2 regions of the Streptomyces sp. NPDC030820 genome follow, and region 2 is predicted to be linked to the other one. Evidence: predicted binding sites of a transcription regulator. Region 2 holds the regulator's gene; the other holds the start of a gene.

Region 1 (10,682 bases), on a different contig from region 2:
TCGACGACTTCGATCCCCGCGTCCACTACACGCTCACCGTGAAGGCGTCGGAACTGGACGAGGTGGAGCGCAACGCCGCCGCGGGCGCCGGTGACGTGGAGCTGGAGCTGCCATGAGCGGCGACCCGTTGGACCTGCTCGACCCGATCCTCACCCACCACATCGTCAACTCGCTCGGCTGGCGCTCACTCAGGCCCTTGCAGGAGGAGGCGATCAGTCCCCTGCTGGCCGGGCAGGACGCCGTACTGCTGGCGCCGACCGCAGGCGGCAAGACCGAGGCAGCCGCGTTCCCCCTGCTCACCCGCGCGCAACGGCAGGGCTGGAAGGGAACGGGAATCCTCTACGTCACTCCGCTGAAGGCCCTTCTGAACAACCTGCACCCCCGATTGGAGACGTACGCCGGCTGGGTGGGGCGGACGGCCGAACTGTGGCACGGTGACATCGCCTCGTCCCGACGCCGCAGGATCCTCACGCACCGCCCGGATGTACTGCTGACCACGCCGGAGTCACTGGAGGCGATGCTGGTCAGCGCGCACGTGGATCACCGGGCGTTCTTCGCCGGACTGCACAGTGTGGTGGTCGACGAGGTGCACGCCTTCGCCGGTGACGACCGCGGGTGGCATCTGCTGGCCGTGCTGGAACGGCTGCAGAAGATCGCCGAGCGGCCCGTGCAGAGAGTGGGCCTCTCCGCCACCGTCGGCAATCCGCACGAGCTGCTGGACTGGCTCCAGGGGTCGGGCAGAGGCCAACGGCCGGGGCACGTCATCGCGCCCGGGGTCTCGCTGCCCGGCAGTAGCGGCCTGCCGTCCTCGGCACCCGCGAGCGTCCCGCCGGGTGACATCGAGCTGGACTACGTCGGCTCCGTCGCCAACGCGGCAACGGTCATCGCGGCCCTGCACCGGGGCGAGAAACGCCTGGTGTTCTGCGAGTCCCGGCGCACCGTAGAGGAACTGGGCGAGCAGCTGCGGCTGCGCGGGGTCACCACGTTCCTCTCGCACGCCTCGCTCTCCAACGACGAACGCCGGCGCGCGGAGGAGGCCTTCGCCGAGGCCCGTGACTGCGTGATCGTGTCCACGAGCACTCTGGAACTGGGAATCGACGTGGGCGACCTGGACCGGGTGATCCAGCTGGAGGCACCGGCCACGGTGGCCTCGTTCCTGCAACGCCTCGGACGCACCGGGCGCCGCACCGGCTCCCGCCGCAACTGCCTGTTCCTGGCCCTCACCGACGCCGGGTTCCTGTCCGCCGCGGCCCTGCTGCTCGCCTGGTCGCGTGGCTGGGTGGAGCCGGTGACCGCCCCACCGGAGCCGCGGCACCTGGTGGCGCAACAACTCCTCGCCCTCTGTCTGCAGGAGCGCCGGGTCGGCGAGAACCTCTGGAAGGAGTGGTGGGGCGGCCTCGGACCGTTCGGAGGCGGCGCCGAACCCGTCGTACGGCACCTCGTCGAACAGGGGTACCTGGAACGTGACGGCGGCACGCTCTTCATCGGCCCCGAGGCCGAACGGCGTTTCGGCCACCGGCATTTCATGAACCTGACGGCGTCGTTCACCGCGCCGCCCGAGTTCACCGTGCTCAGCGGTCGAACGGAGATCGGCCGTACCGATCCCGACCTGCTCACCGAGGAGGTCGACGGACCGCGCAAGCTGCTTCTGGCCGGGCGCAGTTGGCTGGTGACCTACATCGACTGGCGACGCCGACGGTGCTTCGTGGAGCCCGTGGACGAGGGCGGGCGCGCCAAGTGGAGCGGCTTCGGGCCGGACCGCGTCCGCTCCTTCACGCTGACCCGCGCTGCCCGCGAGATCCTGCTCGGCACCGATCCCCCGGTGCGGCTCACCCGCCGGGGCGAGGCGAAACTCGCCGAGGCCCGGGAGACACACCTGGACGTGGTGCACCCGGCCGGGACCGTCATCACCCGCCGCGGGGACGACGACGTGCGCTGGTGGACGTGGGCCGGACACCGGGCGAACGCCACGCTGGCCGCATCGCTGCCGTCCGTCGTCCTGCGCCACCGCTTCGTCGACGACCGCTTCGTCCGCCTGCGCGACGACGCGACCCCCGCGTCCTGGCGGACGGCCGTCGCCGACACCGAGCCGGGCCTGACCCTCCCCGAGGTGGACACCCGTGCGGTCCGCGGCCTGAAGTTCGCGGAGGCCCTGCCCCAGCGGCTCGCGCAGGCCACGCTCGCGGCCCGCCTGGCGGACGAGGAGGGAGCCCGAGCGGCTCTCACAGAGCCCGTACGGTTCGTCAGAACCCTTTGACCGGCGCAGCGAACCGTGTGACCGGCCACCCGCCGGACCTTGACCCGGAAATGGATCCGGCGGGGCAGGCGCGAACCCGCGCGGCCGCCACAACGCACGGTGCCCAGTCCCCCGTAGGGAACTGGGCACCTTCGGCTCAGCTCAGCGCAGCGCTCAGTGGGCGTGGCCGTGGCCGTGGCCCGCGGCGGCCGGCTCTTCCTCTTCCTTCTTCTCGACGACCAGGGTCTCGGTCGTGAGCAGCAGGGAGGCGATGGAGGCGGCGTTCTCCAGGGCGGAGCGGGTGACCTTGACCGGGTCGATGACGCCGGCCTTGATCAGGTCGCCGTACTCGCCGGTGGCGGCGTTGTAGCCCTGCCCCTTCTCCAGGTCCTTGACCTTGGAGACGATGACGTAGCCCTCCTGGCCGGCGTTCTCGCCGATCCAGCGCAGCGGCTCGACCACGGCGTTGCGGACGACCGCGACACCGGTGGCCTCGTCGCCGGCCTTGTCGAGGTTGCCCTCGAGGACCTTGGCGGCGTGGACCAGGGCGGAGCCACCACCGGAGACGATGCCCTCCTCGACCGCGGCGCGGGTCGCGGAGATGGCGTCCTCCAGACGGTGCTTCTTCTCCTTCAGCTCCACCTCGGTGGCGGCGCCGACCTTGATCACGCACACGCCGCCGGCCAGCTTCGCGAGGCGCTCCTGGAGCTTCTCGCGGTCCCAGTCGGAGTCGGTGTTCTCGATCTCGGCCTTGATCTGCGCGACGCGGCCGTGGACGTCCTCGGACTTGCCGGCGCCGTCGACGATCGTGGTGTCGTCCTTGGTGACCGTCACGCGGCGGGCGGAGCCCAGCACGTCCAGGCCGACCTGGTCGAGCTTGAGGCCGACCTCCTCGGAGATGACGGTGGCGCCGGTGAGGATCGCCATGTCCTGCAGCATCGCCTTGCGGCGGTCGCCGAAGCCGGGGGCCTTCACCGCGACGGCGTTGAAGGTGCCGCGGATCTTGTTGACGACCAGGGTCGACAGGGCCTCGCCCTCGACGTCCTCGGCGATGATCAGCAGCGGCTTGGAGGCGCCGGCCTGGATGACCTTCTCCAGCAGCGGCAGCAGGTCCTGGATGGAGCTGATCTTGCCCTGGTTGATGAGGATGTACGGGTCGTCGAGGACGGCCTCCATGCGCTCCTGGTCCGTCACGAAGTACGGCGACAGGTAGCCCTTGTCGAAGGCCATGCCCTCGGTGAAGTCCAGCTCCAGACCGAAGGTGTTGGACTCCTCGACGGTGATGACACCGTCCTTGCCGACCTTGTCCATCGCCTCGGCGATGAGCTCGCCGACCTGCTGGTCCTGGGCGGACAGCGCGGCGACGGCGGCGATGTCGGACTTCTCGTCGATCGGGCGGGCCGAGGCGAGCAGGTCCGCGGAGACGGCGGCGACGGCCGCGTCGATGCCCTTCTTCAGGGCGGCCGGGGAGGCGCCGGCGGCAACGTTCTTCAGACCCTCGCGCACCAGCGCCTGGGCCAGCACGGTGGCGGTGGTGGTGCCGTCACCAGCGATGTCGTTGGTCTTGGTGGCCACCTCCTTCACCAGCTGCGCGCCGAGGTTCTCGTACGGGTCCTCGATCTCGATCTCGCGGGCGATCGTGACACCGTCGTTGGTGATGGTGGGGGCGCCGAACTTCTTGTCGATGACGACGTTGCGGCCCTTCGGGCCGATCGTCACCTTCACCGTGTCGGCCAGCTTGTTGACGCCGCGCTCGAGGGCGCGACGGGCGTCCTCGTCGAACTTCAGGATCTTCGCCATGACAGCGGGAGCCCTCTCGGAAATCTGTGGGTGAAAGACGAACTGCGCCCCGGGCGCCCGGCTTCTTTATCGGTCGCGGGGGCCAGGGGCGCAGCTCAAAAGCAATGGATTGCTTCGAGGTGGTCTTACTTCTCGATGATCGCGAGCACGTCGCGAGCCGAGAGGACGAGGTACTCCTCGCCGTTGTACTTCACCTCGGTGCCGCCGTACTTGCTGTACAGGACGACGTCGCCGACCTTGACGTCGAGCGGAAGGCGCTCACCGTTCTCGAACCGGCCCGGGCCCACGGCGAGGACAGCGCCCTCCTGGGGCTTCTCCTTCGCGGTGTCCGGGATGACCAGGCCAGAGGCCGTGGTCTGCTCGGCGTCCAGCGGCTGGACCACGATGCGGTCCTCGAGCGGCTTGATGGCAACCTTGGAGCTGGCGGTCGTCACGATCCGACCTCCCCCTTCGGAGATCTCACGGGGTTAACTGTCTGAGGTGGCGACCAGGTCGATCCGTCGTCGCGGGTGCCGGACCTGCCCGTCGCTTTGTTGGCACTCTCACCTGCGGAGTGCCAGAGCCGAGACTATGACCGGGGTTAGCACTCGGTCAAGCGGAGTGCCAATGCCGTGCGGCGCGTCGGCCGAATCCTGTCCGCGCCGGGTTACTGGTGTGCCGGTGTCGCGCCGCCGTCCTGGGGGCTACAGGTAGTCCTCCAACCGTCCCACCGTCAGCCCCCTCTGCTGCACCCTCCGCAGCACCCGCGCCGTGCGCTCCCGCAGGCTCGGCCCCGTCGTCTCGTCCGGGCCGACCAGGATGATGTCGCCGGGGCGCAGGTGGTGTTCGCCGTGGGTGTAGACGAGGTCGGTCGGGGTCATCGCGGCGCGCCAGAGGACGACCGTGGAGATGCCGCAGCCGGCCGCCGCGCGCAGGGTGGCGGTGTCGTACGAGCCGTACGGCGGGCGGAAGAGGCGGGGGGTGAGGCCGAGGCGGGCCCTGAGCCGGTCCTGCTGGCCGCAGATCTCGGCGCGCTGTCCGGCGTACGGCAGTCCGGCGAGCGCACGATGGTCGAGGGTGTGGTTCTGGATGCCGGCGCCGAGCCGGTGCAGACGGGCGAAGTGGCCGTAGGCGGGGCCGGCGATGCTGTCGGTGAGGAACATGCTGACCGGCAGCCGGAGTTCGCGGACCATGTCGACGAAGCGGGGGTCCTTCTCGGCGCCGTCGTCGTAGGTGAGGAACACGACCCGGTCGCGGGTGGGGACGTGGTCCACGACGCCGGGCAGGGCACCGCCCCCGGCCTGCGGGGTGAGGACGAGGGGGCGGGCGGCGGGCCTCGGTGGGCGGGCGAGGGGCTCCGTCAGGCCCCAGCGGCGGTAGGTCTGGTCGGGGCCCGGCCCGCGCGGGCGCACTCCTTCGGCGGCCTTCTTGCCGAGGCGTTCGATGGGGTCGACGGACTGGGCGCAGCCGGTGAGGAGCAGGGCCGTGGCGAGGAGCGCGACGGAGTACCGGCCCGGGCGGCGCCGCCGGGAGCCGGCTCTCCGGTACCCCGCCCCCGGCCTCACAGGTAGTCCTCCAGGCGAGCCACGGCGTAGCCCTCGCGGGTGACCTTGTTCAGGAAGCGGCGCATGTCGTCGACCATCGTGCCGTTCCAGTCGGAGCGGCCGCGGAAGTGGGTGAGGACGATGTCGCCGCGGCGCATCTTCTGGTCGTCCTCGCGGTACTCCCAGTGGTCGACGTAGACCTCCTCGTTCCAGATCGGGGCGTACTTGATGCCGCAGGCCTTGGCGGCGCGCAGGGTGTCCTGGTCGTAGTTGCCGTAAGGGGGCCGGAAGACCGTCGGGCGCCTGCCGAACTGCTTCTCCATGATGTCCTGCATGCCGCAGATCTCGGCCTTCTGGTCCTCGTAGGACAGACCTGGCAGATAGGGGTGGTGCAGGGTGTGGTTGTCGAGGGTGTGCCCGTAGGACTGCATCCTGCGGAAGTAGCCGTAGTCGTCCTTGACCAGGTAGTCGCTGAGGAAGGCGGTGTACGGGATCTTCAGGTCCTCCATCATCCGCAGGAATCCGGGGTCCTTCTCGGAGCCGTCGTCGATGGTGAGGAAGACGATCTTCTGCTCGGTGGGGATCGTGGTGAAGACCGGGGGCAGGTCCCAGTCCTCCTGGTGGCTCACCTCGAAGCCGGCCCGCGCGGTGATCTCCGGTTTCGTCCCGGGTGGCGGTGGTGGCGTCAGCGGGGCCTCCGCCAGCCCCCAGCGTCTGGCCGCCGCGACCAGGCGGGCGTGTTCGGCCGCCTGGCGGGCCTGGGGGCTCAGGGCCTGTGCGGGGCCGCCCCGGCCGGACGCGGGGCGGGCCGCGTCGGGGCCGGCCTGGCTGGACGGGGAGCGGGTCGTCTCGGGCCCGGCGCAGCTGGACAGAACGGCGGAACAGGCCAGCGCGGCGGCTGCGCAGCCGAGGACCAGACGTCCACGACAGGCCTGATTCTTATCGTTTTGTACGACGGCTCCCATGGTGTCGGATCCTTCCAGGCCGGCATCCGGAGCCCGGGCCGACACCGCCGCCGGAGGCGCACGATCCACCGCCTGGCCCACAATGACCCGGTGAACGACCTCGCTCTTCTCCTCACCCCCGAAGGCCGTGCCCTCCTCGACGAGGTCCGCGACACCGCGTCGGCCGACGAACTCGCCGTCGCCACCCGGCTGCGCCGCGACCACCCCGCCGAGCTGGTGTCGGCCGCGCTCGGCCAGGCCCGGCTGCGGCAGCGGGCGGCGGCGAAGTTCGGGGCGGCGGACGCGGGGCGGATGTTCTTCACGCCGAACGGGGTCGAGCAGTCGACCCGGGCCGGCGTCGCCGCCTACCGGGCCGAGCGGTTCACGAAGCTGGGCGTGACCTCGGTCGCCGACCTGTGCTGCGGGATCGGCGGGGACGCGATCGCGTTCGCCCGGGCGGGGATCCGGGTGCTCGCCGTGGACCGGGATCCGGTGACCGCCGCCGTGGCGCGGGCGAACGCCGAGGCGCTGGGGCTGGGCGAGCTGATCGAGGTCCGCGAGGCGGACGTCACCGAGGTGGACACGGGCGGCTACGACGCCGTGTTCGTGGACCCCGCCAGGCGGGGCGGGCGCGGCAGGATCTTCGACCCGGAGGTCTACTCCCCGCCCCTCTCCTGGGCGATCGAGGCCGCCCGCACGGCACCCCGCGCGGCGCTGAAGGTGGCGCCCGGCATTCCGCACGAGGCGGTGCCCACCGATGCCGAGGCCGAGTGGATCTCGGACGGCGGGGACGTCAAGGAGGCGGTGGTGTGGTTCGGCACCGAGCCGGGCGCGGTGCGCGCCACCCTGCTGCCCGGCCCGCGCACCCTCCTCGGCAAGGGGCTGCCCGACCCGGCGGTCCGGCCGGTGGGGCGCTATCTGTACGAGCCCGACGGCGCCGTCATCCGCGCCCATCTGGTCGCCGAGGTGGCCGAGCACCTGGACGGCGGGCTGATCGACCCCACCATCGCCTATGTCACCGCCGACGAACTGCGCCCCACGGCGTACGCCTGCGCCTACGAGATCACCGACCAGCTCCCGTTCAACGTCAAGAAGTTGAAGGCCCTGCTGCGCGAGCGCGAGGTCGGCACGCTGACCGTGAAGAAGCGCGGGTCGGCCGTAGAGCCGGAGGAACTGCGCAGGAAGGTCAAGCCGCAGGGGCCGAACGCGGCGACCGTGTTCCTCACCCGGGTCGCGGGGGCGCCGACCATGCTGATCGGGGCCCCCGCGACACCGCCCGCGGCTACTGCGCTGCCGTAGTGCGCAGCGCGCCGAGGTCGGGCGAGACCGTGGTCGCCCGCTGCGGGGTGGCCGGCGAACTCGTCGCCGGCTCCAGGCCGTTGTAGTACGGCGTGTACGTCCACTGGCTGCTGCTCGCGCTGACCGCGGTGCCCGCGGAGTTCAGCGCCGCGGTGGACACCGAGCCGGTGCCGCCGAAGGCCGCCACGCCGTTGATGTTCGCGGCGCCCTTGACCAGGTAGGACTTGGTGTCGGCGGACAGCGAGTCCACGGACGTCCACAGCAGCGGGCCGAAGACGTTCATCGCCGAGGCGGCCGTGGTGCCACCGCGCCAGCTGTCGGTGGAGGCGAGGGCCACATTGCTCGGGCCGGCCCACCAGAAGCGGGCGAGGGCGGCGGCGGTGCCCTCGTTGGTGCTCGCCGTGACCGGGTAGTAGGTGTACGTCGACGGCCAGTTGGAGAAGTACGTGTGCGTGAGCGCGTACTTCGCCGAGGCACCGACCGGGATCATGTAGGTGTTCCGCGGGTCCAGACCGTCGAGGTACGACTTCACGGACGAGGTCAGCGAGTTGCCGTCGTTGAGCACGACGACCGCCTTGCTGCTCGTGCCGTCCGCGCCGGCGGCCGACGCGGCGGCGAGCGCCGAGTGGTAGTCGGTGCCGGTGGCGATGAAGACGTAGTCCGGGGTACTGGTGACCGACTTGGCGACCGCGACCGACGTCGAGTAGCGGGAGGTGCCCGCCAGCCGCTTCGGGGTGAAGCCGAGCGAGCTGACCTTGGAGGCGACGGTGCTGCTCAGGATCGACGTGCCGCCGATCAGATAGACGCTCGCACCCGGCTTGAGGATCCGCTTGAGCTCGGTCTGCACCGACGAGTCCAGCGCGCTGCCGGAGGTCATGAGGACCGGGCCGTGCTTCTTGCCCGCGAGGGCGGGCGCGGTCAGCGCGTACGCCTGGCTGTCCTTGGAGACCAGGACGGCGGAGGAGGCGTTCATCAGGCCCGGCTCGCTCTGGCCGAGGGTGTTCCAGGTCCAGCGGGAGGCGGCGATGTTGGTGCCGTAGACATCGGCGCCCCAGACCCGGCCGACGGCGTTCTTGCGCAGGGGCTGCCAGGCGAGGTCCCACTTGGCGGTGGTCGGCGAGTCGTAGAGGACCTTGGTGGTGTTCGAGGCCAGGTCCAGGACCTGGTCCTGCAGCGAGCCCGAGGTCGTCGTCAGCTCGTACGCCAGCCGGGTGCCGTCGGGCGACCAGGCGGGCTTGGCGATGGTGCCGGTCTCGTCGGGCAGCAGCGCGGTGACCGTGCCGTCGGCCACGTTCACCGTGTACAGCTTGCCGCCGACGGTGTAGGCGACCTTGGTGCCGTCCGGGGAGATGGCCGGGGCGTTCGCCTTTCCGGTGACCAGCTGCTTGAGGCCGCCGGTCGTGCCGTCGTACAGCCACACGGCGCCGAAGCGGGTGTCGCCGCTGCACGTGCTGCCCGAGCGGATGAACGCCAGCTTGCCGTCGAGGGCGCCGCTGGGCTGGCTGTCGCAGCCCTCCTGCGCGCTGGCGAACAGGTGCTGCTGGGTGCGGCTGCCGTCGGACGGGGCGACCCGCAGCCGCCCGCTGAGCGTGAAGACGACCTCGCTGCCACCCCACCAGAAGGTCGGGTCGTCGGCGAGGATCGAGTTGGTGGTGTTGACCGGCAGCTCCACCGGCCCGGTGAAGTCGTGGCCGACGACGTTGACGCGGCCGGTCGACTGGTTGACGTAGGCCATGCGGCTGCCGTCGGGCGACCAGGCGGGCTTCATGGCGTTCTTCACCCGGACCACGGGCGCGGTGCCGTCCTCGTACAGCTGCGAGACGGTGCCGTCCATGTCGGCGGTCAGGATGCCGTCGGTCGCGGTCCAGCCGGAGGCACCGGCCGACGCGCCCGGGGCCAGCGCCACGGCGGTGCCGGCGGCCAGCGCCGTGGCGACGGAGAGCGCGACGACTCTGCGCCGCGCGGAGGAACTGAGATACGACAAAGGGTGTACCCCCCACAGGTAGTGGATGATGCTGCCCGCCTGCGGAAGGTGACACGCAGGTTGCGTGGCAGCCGCGTAACTGTAAACCCTCAGTGATCAGGAAGGGAATGCGCTTTCGCGAGCAACAGCTGCCGCTCGCGTTCGTTGCGCGTGAGGGACACGGCCCGCTCGAACTCCGTCCGGGCCTCCGCCGTACGACCGAGGCGGGCCAGCAGGTCGCCGCGGACGCTGGGCAGCAGGTGGTAGTCGCGCAGGGCGGGTTCGGCGGTCAGGGCGTCCACCAGTTTCAGGCCCTCGGCCGGGCCGTCGGCCATCGACACGGCGACCGCGCGGTTCAGCTCGACGACCGGGGACGGGGCGCGGGCGGCCAGCAGGCCGTACAGGGTGGCGATGGCCCGCCAGTCGGTCTCCGCGTAGTGGTAGGCGTGCGCGTGGCAGGCGGCGATGGCCGCCTGGAGGGCGTACGGGCCCGGGGCGCCGGTCGCGGTGGCGCCGGCCCGGTCCAGGGCGCGGATGCCGCGGGCGATGAGCATGCGGTTCCAGCGCCGGCGGTTCTGGTCCTTGAGGAGGACGGGTGCGCCGTCGGGGCCGGTACGGGCGGCCGTGCGGGACGCCTGGAACTCCAGCAGCGCGGTCAGCCCGTGCACCTCCGGCTCCTTGGGCATGAGCGCGGACAGCACGCGGGCCAGGCGCAGCGCGTCCTCGCACAGGCCGGGGCGGAGCAGGTCGTCACCGGCGGTGGCCGCGTACCCCTCGTTGAAGATCAGGTAGATGACGTCCAGGACGGAGCCGAGGCGGGCCTCGCGGTCGGGGCCGTAGGGCACCTCGAAGGCGACGTTCTTCTTCGCCAGGGTGCGCTTGGCGCGCACGATGCGCTGGGCGATCGTCGGCTCCGG
Region 2 (10,682 bases):
GCGGCGGCCTTGCGCAGCGGCGAGGTGAGGTGGTGGATCTCCGGGTAGGCGGCGGGGGCGTAGGGGCCGTGCTCGCGCAGGAAGCGGTTGACCAGCGCGCGCCCCGGGCGGCCGGAGAAGGCCCTGGTCAACTCGGTGTGCGCGAACAGGGGGTTGGTCAGCGCCTGCTTGTGCACGGCCTGGGCGCCGGACTCGGGGGTGGCGAGGAAGGCGGTGCCCAGCTGGGCCGCGCTCGCGCCGGCCGCGAGGACGGCGGCGATCTGGCTGCCCCGCATGATGCCGCCGGCGGCGACGACCGGGATGCTCACGGCCTCGCGGATCTGCGTGACCAGCGACAGCAGCCCGATGCCGGCGCCGTCGTTCTCGGGGAGGTCCCGGTGGGTGCCCTGGTGTCCGCCCGCCTCCACGCCCTGCGCGATCACCGCGTCCGCCCCGGCCCGCTCGACGGCACGGGCCTCCTCGGCGGTGGTGGCGGTGACCAGGGTGAAGGTGCCGACGCGGCGCAGGCCGTCGAACACCTCCCGGCTCGGCACCCCGAAGTGGAAGGAGACCACCGGCACCGGGTTGTCGAGGAGTACGGCGAGCTTGGCGTCGTAGCCGTCGTCCCGGCCGCTGTCCGGGTCGCCCAGCTCGGTCTCGTACCAGGCGGCCTCGCCGGCCAGCTGGTGGGCGTAGACCTCGACGGCGCCAGAAGGGGGCGCGGCGTCAGCCGCTCCAGTGGAGCCGGTGCTTGCACCGGGGTACTCGGACTGGGGCATGAACACGTTCACGCCGAAGGGGCGGCTCGTCAGGCTCCGCAGCTGCTTGATCTCCTGGTACATGCCATCGGCGGTCTTGTACCCGGCGGCGAGGAACCCGAGGCCACCGGCCTCGGAGACGGCGGCGGCGAGCTGCGGGACGGAGACACCGCCCGCCATGGGGGCCTGCACGATCGGGTGGGGGAAGAGATCGGTCAGCGCGGAGGACATGACCGCATGTTGTCACGTCCTTCGAACAAGTCCGAATCCAGGCGGGCAATGGCATAGACCGGTGGCATGCGGGGCGCCGAAGCACCCCGTCAGCCCTGCGCCGGCGGCGGCTCAGCGCCCGTTGAACGCATCCTCAACCGCGAGAACAGCCCCTGCTGCCCCGGCTGACCGTGCCTGCCCGGGGGACAACCCCCGGCCCCCCGGCCACGCCGCAGCGCACGTCAGCGCCCGTTGAACGCATCCTTCAACCGCGAGAACAGCCCCTGCTGCCCCGGCTGGAACTGGCCCTGGGGCCGCTCCTCGCCGCGCAGCTTGGCCAGCTCGCGCAGCAGGCGCTCCTGGTCCGGGTCCAGCTTGGTCGGGGTCTGCACCTCGACGTGCACGACCAGGTCACCCCGGCCACCGCCGCGCAGATGTGTGACACCCCGGTTGTGCAGCGGGATCGACTGGCCGGACTGGGTGCCGGGCCGGATGTCGACCTCCTCCATGCCGTCCAGCGTCTCCAGCGGCACCTTGGTACCGAGCGCCGCCGCCGTCATCGGGATCGTCACCGTGCAGTGCAGGTCGTCGCCGCGCCGCTGGAAGGTCGAGTGCGGCAGCTCGTGGATCTCGACGTACAGGTCACCGGCCGGACCGCCGCCCGGCCCGACCTCGCCCTCACCGGCGAGCTGGATCCGCGTGCCGTTGTCGACACCGGCCGGGATCTTCACCGTCAGGGTGCGGCGGGAGCGGACCCGGCCGTCGCCGGCGCACTCCGGGCACGGGGTCGGCACGACGGTGCCGAAGCCCTGGCACTGCGGGCACGGCCGGGAGGTCATGACCTGGCCCAGGAAGGACCGGGTGACCTGCGAGACCTCACCGCGGCCCCGGCACATGTCACACGTCTGGGCGGTCGTGCCGGGCGCCGCGCCCTCACCGTTGCAGGTGTTGCAGACGACCGCGGTGTCGACCTGGATGTCCTTGGTCGTCCCGAAGGCCGCCTCGTCCAGCTCGACCTCGATCCGGATCATCGCGTCCTGGCCGCGCCGGGTGCGCGAGCGCGGGCCGCGCTGCGAGGCCGTACCGAAGAACGCGTCCATGATGTCGGAGAAGTTGCCGAAGCCACCGGCGCCGAAGCCGCCCGCGCCGGCGGCGCCGCTCTGCGAGAGCGGGTCGCCGCCGAGGTCGTAGACCTGCTTCTTCTGCGGGTCCGACAGCACCTCGTAAGCGGCGTTGATCTCCTTGAACCGCTCCTGGGTCTTCGGGTCCGGGTTGACGTCCGGGTGCAGCTCGCGCGCGAGCCGGCGGAACGCCTTCTTGATCTCATCCTGCGACGCGTCGCGGCGCACGCCGAGAACGGCGTAGTAGTCCGTGGCCACTTACGACTCCGCCAGGATCTGTCCGACGTACCGTGCCACTGCGCGTACCGCTCCCATCGTTCCCGGATAGTCCATGCGGGTCGGTCCGACCACGCCGAGCTTGGCAACCGCCTCGCCGCCCGAACCGTAGCCGACCGACACCACTGAGGTGGAGTTGAGTCCCTCGTGGGCGTTCTCGTGCCCGATACGCACCGTCACGCCCGGATCCTTCGCCTCGCCGAGGAGCTTGAGGAGCACCACCTGCTCCTCCAGGGCCTCCAGGACGGGCCGGATCGTGAGGGGAAAGTCATGTCCGAAGCGGGTGAGATTGGCGGTACCGCCGATCATCAGCCGCTCCTCGTTCTCCTCGACGAGTGTCTCCAGGAGAGTGGAGAGCACCGTCGAGACCGTACCGCGGTCCTCGGGCTCGAAGGCTTCCGGCAGGTCCTCGACCAGCGTCGGCACGTCCGAGAACCGGCGGCCCGCGACCCGGCTGTTCAGCCGTGCGCGCAGGTCGGCGAGGGAAATCTCACCGAAGGGCGCCGGGCAGTCGACCATCCGCTGCTCGACCCGGCCGGTGTCCGTGATCAGCACGAGCATCACGCGCGCGGGTGCGAGCGAGAGCAGCTCCACGTGCCGCACGGTGGACCGGGTCAGGGACGGGTACTGCACGACGGCGACCTGCCGGGTGAGCTGCGCGAGCAGCCGCACGGTCCGCGCCACCACGTCGTCGAGGTCGACGGCGCCCTCCAGGAAGTTCTGGATGGCGCGCCGCTCGGGCGCGGTCATGGGCTTCACCCCGGCGAGCTTGTCGACGAACAGCCGATAGCCCTTGTCCGTGGGGATGCGCCCGGCGCTGGTGTGCGGCTGGGCGATGTACCCCTCGTCCTCCAGGGCCGCCATGTCGTTGCGGACCGTCGCCGGGGACACGCCGAGGTTGTGCCGCTCGGTCAGGGCCTTCGACCCGACCGGCTCCTCGGTGCCGACGTAGTCCTGGACGATGGCGCGCAGTACCTGAAGCCTGCGTTCACTCAGCATCAGCGCGCACCTCCAGCACGTCGTCTCCTCGGTTCCACTCGGTCCTGCGGTTCGTCCGCCTGGCACTCTTCGCATGTGAGTGCCAGCGTTCCCGGGCCCAGTGTACGGCTGTCGGGTACACCCGGGGCAAGGTCGGTGCGGTCCCGGCGGCTCGTGGAGCTAGCGTCGCGGTATGACGGTGACTTGGGAAGAGCTGGGGTGGGAGCGGCTGGCCGCGGGGGTCGGCCGGTGCCGGCTGCCCGGCTGGGACTGCACGGCGGGGCTGGTCCTCGGGGAGGGTACGGCGTTGATGGTGGACGCCGGCTCCAGCCTGGCTGAGGGCGCCCGACTGCGGGCCCGGGCCGAGGAGCTGGCCGGCGGCCGTGTGACCCATCTCGCGCTGACCCATCCCCACTTCGACCATGTCTTCGGAGCGGCGGCCTTCGCGGGGGCGGAGGTGTACGGGGCGGTGGGCGTCGACGCGGTGTTCGCCCGCGAACGCGACGAGCTGCGCATGGACGCCGTGCGCAACGGACTCGCGGTGGCGGACGCGGACGAGGCGGTGGACGCGCTGGCGCCGCCCGGCCACCTGGTCTCCGGCGAGTGGACGCTTGACCTCGGGGGCGGCCGGCAGGTCCTGCTGGCGAACGTGGGTCCGGGGCATACCGCGCATGATCTGGCGGTGCTGGTCCCGGGAGATCCCGAGGTGGTCTTCTGCGGCGACCTGGTCGAGGAGTCCGGCGAGCCCCAGGCGGGCCCGGACGCGATCCCGTCCCGCTGGCCGGACGCCCTGGACCGGCTGCTGTCCCTGGGCGGCGAGGACGCGCTGTACGTGCCCGGTCACGGAGCGGTGGTGGACGCGGCGTTCGTACGACGGCAACGCGACGAGCTGGCGGCCCGCTTCGGCGTGTCGTGAGCGCGGCCGTACGGCTTCTCCTATCGTCACTCGAATGCGCCAGTACTCCGCCGACCTGACCCCGCCGTGGAAGAAGCAGCAGCCGGTGCCTGAGGTACCGGCGGAGCCGGGCCTGGTGGTGGAGGAGCCCGGCACCGGGTTCTGCGGGGCGGTGATCCGCTGCGAGGCGGGCACGGTGACGCTGGAGGACCGCTTCGGCAAGCACCGGGTGTTCCCGCTGGAGCCGCGGGGCTTTCTGCTGGAGGGGCGGGTGGTGACGCTGGTACGCCCGTCGTCGTCCTCGGCTCCGGTACGACCCACCCGCACCGCCTCCGGCTCGGTCGCCGTCCCCGGTGCCCGCGCCCGCGTGGCCCGCGCCGGCCGTATCTACGTCGAGGGCCGGCACGACGCCGAGCTGGTCGAGAAGGTGTGGGGCGACGACCTGCGCATCGAGGGTGTGGTGGTGGAGTACCTGGAGGGCGTCGACGACCTGCCCTCGATCGTCGCCTCCTTCGCACCGGGCCCGGACGCGCGGCTGGGCGTCCTGGTGGACCACCTGGTGCCGGGCACGAAGGAGTGGCGGATCGCGGAGTCGGTGACCAGCGAACACGCGCTGGTGGTGGGCCACCCGTACATCGACATCTGGCAGGCGGTGAAGCCGGCCGCGCTGGGGATCGAGGCCTGGCCGGCAGTGCCGAAGGGGCAGGACTGGAAGACGGGGGTGTGCCGGGCGCTGGGCTGGCCGTCGGAGAACACCGGGGCGGTGTGGCAGGCGATCCTGAAGCGGGTGGGGTCCTACAAGGACCTGGAGCCGGAGTTGCTGGGGCGGGTGGAGGAGCTGATCGACTTCGTCACGGGTAGCGGTGGGGCCTGACGTTGGGGAACGTTCCGAACTCGGTGGTGTCCAGTTCGAGTCCCAGATCCTCCAACGGGACTGGATCACCGAACTTGATGATCTCCTGGCTGCGGTAGTCAGCGTCCTCACCCTGGCCCGAAGGCTTTGTCAACAGGACGCAGTGCGCCATGACCGGGTCGAGGATGAGGTAGGCGGGGATCTTTCCCGCAGCGTAGATCGAGCGCTTGACCACGTAGTCCTGGTGGACGCTGGACTTGGAGACGACCTCGACGACCATCGTGATCAGCCCAGACGGCAACAGGCGCCCTGAACGCGGCATTGCGTCGCGCTCCATTACCACCAAGTCCGGCACCGGCTCGCTGGCCTCGTCAAGGACGTCGACGTCCTGGGTCTGAAGCCGAGCCCACCGCTTGCGCGGGATTTGGTCAAGCACGTCTTCCACGATCATGTTGTGGACCAGATCAGGGCTGGCCATCATCACGATTACCCCCCGGAGAAGCTCGACCCTGACGCCCTCCGGAGGCTCGAACTCCTCGAAGAACTTGGTCATCCCACGCTCGTCCACAGCGGTCATCTCCGTGGCCCTCCACATCCGCCGCGTCCTTTTGGCGGCAGCCTACGAACCAGGTTAGGGACCGAACCGGCGTTCCGGAGGGATTCACTCGCGGGAGTGATCAGTCCACCAGATCCCGCACCACCGCATCCGCCAGCAACCGCCCCCGCAGCGTCAGCACGGCCCGCCCCTCCTCGTACGGCCCTTCCTGGAGGAGCCCCTCCCCCAGCGCCCGCCGGGAAGCCGCAAGCCCCTCCTCCTTCAGCAAGGACAGCGGCACCCCTTCCCGCAGCCGCAGCTCCAGCAGGATGCGCTCGACCCGCCGGTCCTCGTCGGACAGCAGCTCCCGCCCCGCCCCCGGGGAGCGGCCGGAGGCCAGGGCCGCCGCGTACGCCCCCGGATGCTTGACGTTCCACCAGCGCACCCCGCCCACGTGCGAGTGCGCCCCAGGCCCCGCGCCCCACCAGTCGGCGCCGCGCCAGTACAGCTCGTTGTGCAGGCACCGGCCCGCCTCCGAGGTGGCCCAGTTGGAGACCTCGTACCAGTCGAATCCCGCCTTGCTCAGGGTCTCCTCCGCGATCAGGTAGCGGTCCGCGTGCACGTCGTCGTCGGTCATCGGGACCTCGCCGCGGCGGATACGACGGGCGAGCTGGGTGCCCTCCTCCACGATGAGCGCGTACGCGCTGATGTGGTCCGGTCCCGCCCCGATCGCCGCGTCCAGCGAGGCCCGCCAGTCGTCGTCGCTCTCGCCGGGGGTGCCGTAGATCAGGTCGAGGTTGACGTGCTCGAAGCCCGCCGCCCGAGCCTCCGCCACGCACGCCTCGGGCCGGCCCGGCGTGTGGGTGCGGTCGAGCACGCGCAGCACATGCTGCCTCGCGCTCTGCATGCCGAAGGAGATCCGGTTGAAGCCGCCCTCCCGGAGGGTGGCGAGGTACGCGGGGTCGACCGACTCCGGGTTCGCCTCCGTCGTGATCTCCGCGTCCGGTGCCAGGCCGAACTCGTCGCGGATCGCCCCCAGCATCCGTACGAGGTCGTCCGCGGCCAGCAGCGTGGGTGTACCGCCGCCGACGAACACCGTGCGGACCTGGCGCGGGTCGTCGCCGAGCACCTTCCGGGCGAGCCGGATCTCGTCCGTCAGCGTGTCCGCGTAGTTGTCGCGGGACGCCAGCACGCCACCCGTCCCGCGCAGCTCGGTGGCGGTGTAGGTGTTGAAGTCGCAGTAGCCGCAGCGGGTCGCGCAGTACGGGACGTGCAGATAGAACCCGAGGGGCCGCTCGGCGGCTCCGGCGAGCGCGTGCGCGGGCAGCGCGCCGTCGGCGGGGACGGGCTCGCCGTCGGGGAGTGCGGAAGGCATGTACTCCATTGTCCCGTACGACGGCGGTCACTCCGCCTGGAGCACCAGCAGGGCCAGGTCGTCCTCGAGCGGGCCCCCGCCGAAGTCGTCCACGAGGCGGCGGATCCTTTCCGCGATCAGTTCGGCGTTGAGCCCGGCGCAGCCGGACAGGGCGCGGGCGAGGCCGTCGCCGTCGTCGAACTGGCGGGAGCCGGAGCGCCGCTCGGTCACCCCGTCGGTGACGCACAGCAGGCTGTCGCCGGGCCGGAGATCGACAGTCTCGCTGGTGTACGTCTCGTCCTCGACCACGCCGAGCAGGGTCTGCGGTCCGGCGGCGGTGCGCACGGTGCCGTCGGGACTCAGGACGAGCGGGAGCGGGTGGCCGGCGGAGGCGAGGGTGCAGCGGACCCCGCCGTCGTACGGGGTCAGCTCGCCGTAGAGCAGGGACAGGAAGCGGGTCTGCGGGCCGTCCCCGGTGGCCACCGGCCGGCCGCCGGCGGCGACGAGGGCGCGGGCGGCGGCGTCGGCGGCCTCGGTGGCGTCGTCCAGGAGGAGCTGGTTGAGGCGGTCGAGGACGTCGGCGACGCGGTAGCCCTCGCGGGCGAGGAGGCGCAGCCAGGGGCGGGCGAGGCCGATCACGACCGCCGCCTCGGGCCCCTTGCCCTGGACGTCTCCGACGGCGAAGCACCAGCGGCCGTCGCCGGCCGGGAACAGGTCGTAGAAGTCGCCGCTGGGCCCGCCCTTGTCGCAGGGCTCGTGGACGAGCGCGCTGCTCACGCCGGGGATCTCGGCGACCGCGCCGGGCAGCAGGCCGCGCTGCAGGACGGCGCTGATGGTGGCCTGGCGGGCGTACTGGCGGGCGGCGCCGATCGCGAGGGCGACGCGGCGGCCGAGGTCCTCCACGAGCCCGGTGACCTCGTCGGGGAAGCGCGCGAGCCCGGACCGGCCGATGACCAGCGTGCCGAGCGGCCGGCCGCCCGCGATCAGCCGGTACGCCAGCGCCGTGCCGTCGGCGCCCCGCGGGCCGAACGCATGGCCGGGCCACGGGTACGGCTCGGGCCCCGAGCGCAGCCCCTCGCCCAGGCAGGGCGGCTCCTTCTCCAGGGCGCACCGCAGCTCCTCGATGCGGTTCTCGCTGGCGTGCCAGACCCGGTCGGGACCGCCGGCGGCGCCACCGCGCACGGTCGCCTCGTCCTCCAGCCACACCGCGCACCAGTCGGCGAGCCGGGGCACGATGAGCTGGCCGGTGAGGGCGGTGACCAGGTTCTCGTCGAGCTGTCCGGCGAGCAGGTCGGATGCCTCGGCGAGGAACGACAGCGCGCCCCGGCCGAGCCAGTCGCGGTCGCCTTGGGCGCGGTGCGGCTGCGGGGAGAGGTCCTCGGCGACCTCCAGTGGTGCGTCCGGGGCGGGGGCGTCCGGGTCCTCGACGCCGCCCGGGGGCAGCCGCGCCCAGACGGTCTTGGCGCCGGCGCGGTAGGTGACGCCCCAGGACTCGGCGAGCGTGGTGACCAGGCGCAGGCCGCGCCCGTACTCGGGGGTGTCGTAGGGTGCCTCGCCACCGAGCGGGTCGCGGGGGGCGCGGGAGGGATGCCGGTCGCCCACCTCCACCACGAACGCGCCGGTCTCCTCCAGCAGCCAGTCGACCTCCACGTCCGTGCCGGCGTGCACGACGGCGTTGGTGACCAGCTCGCTGACGACGGCCATGGCGTCGTCGACGAGCCGCCCCGGGATCCGGGACCCCTCGGACGCCTCGGCCAGCGCGGCCCGCACCAGCGCACGGGCCGCCCCGGGCGCGAGAGGGCTTCCGGGCAGCGTGGCCCGCCCCCGCACCTCCCAGGCCCGGGGCTCGCTCTCCCGCTGTGTCGGTATGGCCGCCATGTCCATGCGGCCAGGGTGACAGAAAGGCGGGACTCATAAGCGGTGAGTTATCGAAATGGACAGAAGAGGGCGCCTTTTGAGCGCCGGCGAGCGCAATCTCCCCAGGGGCGCGGGGGTGCATCGAGACGCGGCTCCGCCGCGTGGGCGCGCCAAGCCACGAACGACCCGCAGCCGCCGACGCTCCCCCCGCCACCCCTCCGGAACCGCCCTACTTCTCCCTGGTCCCGGCGTACATCTCATCAATAAGGTGCTTGTACTCCCGCTCGACAACGGGCCGCTTCAGCTTCAGGCTCGGCGTGATCTCCCCGTGCTCGACGTCGAGATCCCGCGGCAGCAGCCGGAACTTCTTGATGGTCTGCCACTTCTGCAGCCCGGCGTTGAGCTGCCGCACATACCCGTCGACCATCTCGACGGTCTGCGGCGCGGCGACGATCTCGGCGTACGACTTGCCCTCCAGGCCGTTCTCCTTCGCCCAGTCCACGAGCGCGAGCTCGTCCAGGGCGATGAGCGCGGTGCAGTAGTTCCGGTCGGCGCCGTGCACCAGGATGTTGGAGACGTACGGGCACACCGCCTTGAACTGGCCCTCGACCTCGGCCGGGGCGACGTACTTGCCGCCGGAGGTCTTGATGAGGTCCTTCTTGCGGTCGGTGATGCGCAGATAGCCGTCGGGCGAGAGCTCGCCGATGTCACCGGTGTGGAACCAGCCGTCGGACTCCAGCACCTCTGCGGTCTTCTCCGGCAGCCCGTGGTAGCCCTCCATGATGCCGGGGCCGCGCAGCAGGATCTCGCCGTCGTCGGCGATGCGCACCTCGGTGCCGGGCAGCGGCTTGCCGACCGTGCCGGTGCGGTAGGCCTCGCCGGGGTTGACGAAGGAGGCCGCGGAGGACTCGGTGAGGCCGTAGCCCTCCAGGATGTGGATGCCGGCGCCGGCGAAGAAGTAGCCGATCTCGGGCGCGAGCGCGGAGGCGCCGGAGACACAGGCGCGCAGTCGGCCGCCGAAGGCCTCGCGGAGCTTGCCGTAGACGAGGGTGTCGGCGACCTTGTGCTTGGCGGCGAGACCGAAGGGCACCGCGGCGGTGCCGGTGCGCCGGAAGTTGTCCTGGCTGACCTTGGCGTACTCGCGGGCGACCTCGGCGGCCCACTGGAAGATCTTGTACTTGGCCGGGCCGCCCTCGCGGGCCTTGGCGGCGACGCCGTTGTAGACCTTCTCGAAGATGCGCGGCACGGCCGCCATGTACGTCGGCTGTACCACCGGAAGGTTCTCGATGATCTTGTCGACGCGGCCGTCGACGGCGGTGACGTGACCGACCTCGATCTGCCCGGAGGTGAGCACCTTGCCGAAGACGTGCGCGAGCGGCAGCCACAGGTACTGCACGTCCTCGCCGCTGATCAGACCGGTCGCGGCGATCGCCTTCGCCATGTACGCCCAGTTGTCCTGCGGGAGCCTGACTCCCTTGGGGCGGCCGGTGGTGCCGGAGGTGTAGATGAGGGTGGCGAGCTGGTCCCGGGTGATCGCGCCGACCCGCTCCTTGATCAGCTCCGGGTGTTGTTCCAGATAGGCGGCGCCGCGCCGCTCCAGGTCGGCGAGGGTGGTGACCCAGTCGTCCGTCTCGACGCCGGCCGGGTCGATGACGACGACCTTGGTCAGTTCGGGCAGCTCGGCGCGCTTCTCGACCGCCTTGGCGACCTGGGCCGCGTCCTCGGCGATCAGCACCCGGCTCTCGGAGTCGGAGAGGATGAAGGCCGACTCGTCGGCGTTGGTCTGCGGGTAGACGGTGGTCGTGGCGCCGCCGGCGCACAGGATGCCGAGGTCGGCGAGGATCCACTCGACCCGGGTGGAGGAGG

Evidence for each region. The regulator HrcA, encoded in region 2, represses chaperone genes, less so after heat shock. The targets are predictions, from matches to a motif close to TTNGCACTCNGNNNNNCNGAGTGCNAA.
Region 1: a site for HrcA is predicted at 4,617-4,643, ahead of groES (co-chaperone GroES). Genes of this name have one in related genera too.

Annotation. Positions count from the first base shown of each region.
Region 1 is NZ_JBVIEB010000002.1:160,153-170,834, reverse strand. It holds gene brxD (BREX system ATP-binding protein BrxD) at 1-116, shown strand, start outside; gene ACZ418_RS05450 (DEAD/DEAH box helicase) at 113-2,257, shown strand; gene groL (chaperonin GroEL) at 2,411-4,036, opposite strand; gene groES (co-chaperone GroES) at 4,162-4,470, opposite strand; gene ACZ418_RS05435 (polysaccharide deacetylase family protein) at 4,720-5,580, opposite strand; gene ACZ418_RS05430 (polysaccharide deacetylase family protein) at 5,577-6,524, opposite strand; gene ACZ418_RS05425 (THUMP-like domain-containing protein) at 6,615-7,802, shown strand; gene ACZ418_RS05420 (cell wall-binding repeat-containing protein) at 7,786-9,786, opposite strand; gene ACZ418_RS05415 (RNA polymerase sigma factor) at 9,876-10,682, opposite strand, start outside.
Region 2 is NZ_JBVIEB010000001.1:544,815-555,496, reverse strand. It holds gene ACZ418_RS02505 (nitronate monooxygenase) at 1-968, opposite strand, end outside; gene dnaJ (molecular chaperone DnaJ) at 1,190-2,326, opposite strand; gene hrcA (heat-inducible transcriptional repressor HrcA) at 2,327-3,343, opposite strand; gene ACZ418_RS02490 (MBL fold metallo-hydrolase) at 3,516-4,238, shown strand; gene ACZ418_RS02485 (DUF3097 domain-containing protein) at 4,273-5,091, shown strand; gene ACZ418_RS02480 (Uma2 family endonuclease) at 5,069-5,647, opposite strand; gene hemW (radical SAM family heme chaperone HemW) at 5,748-6,980, opposite strand; gene ACZ418_RS02470 (SpoIIE family protein phosphatase) at 7,008-8,837, opposite strand; gene ACZ418_RS02465 (AMP-dependent synthetase/ligase) at 9,046-10,682, opposite strand, start outside.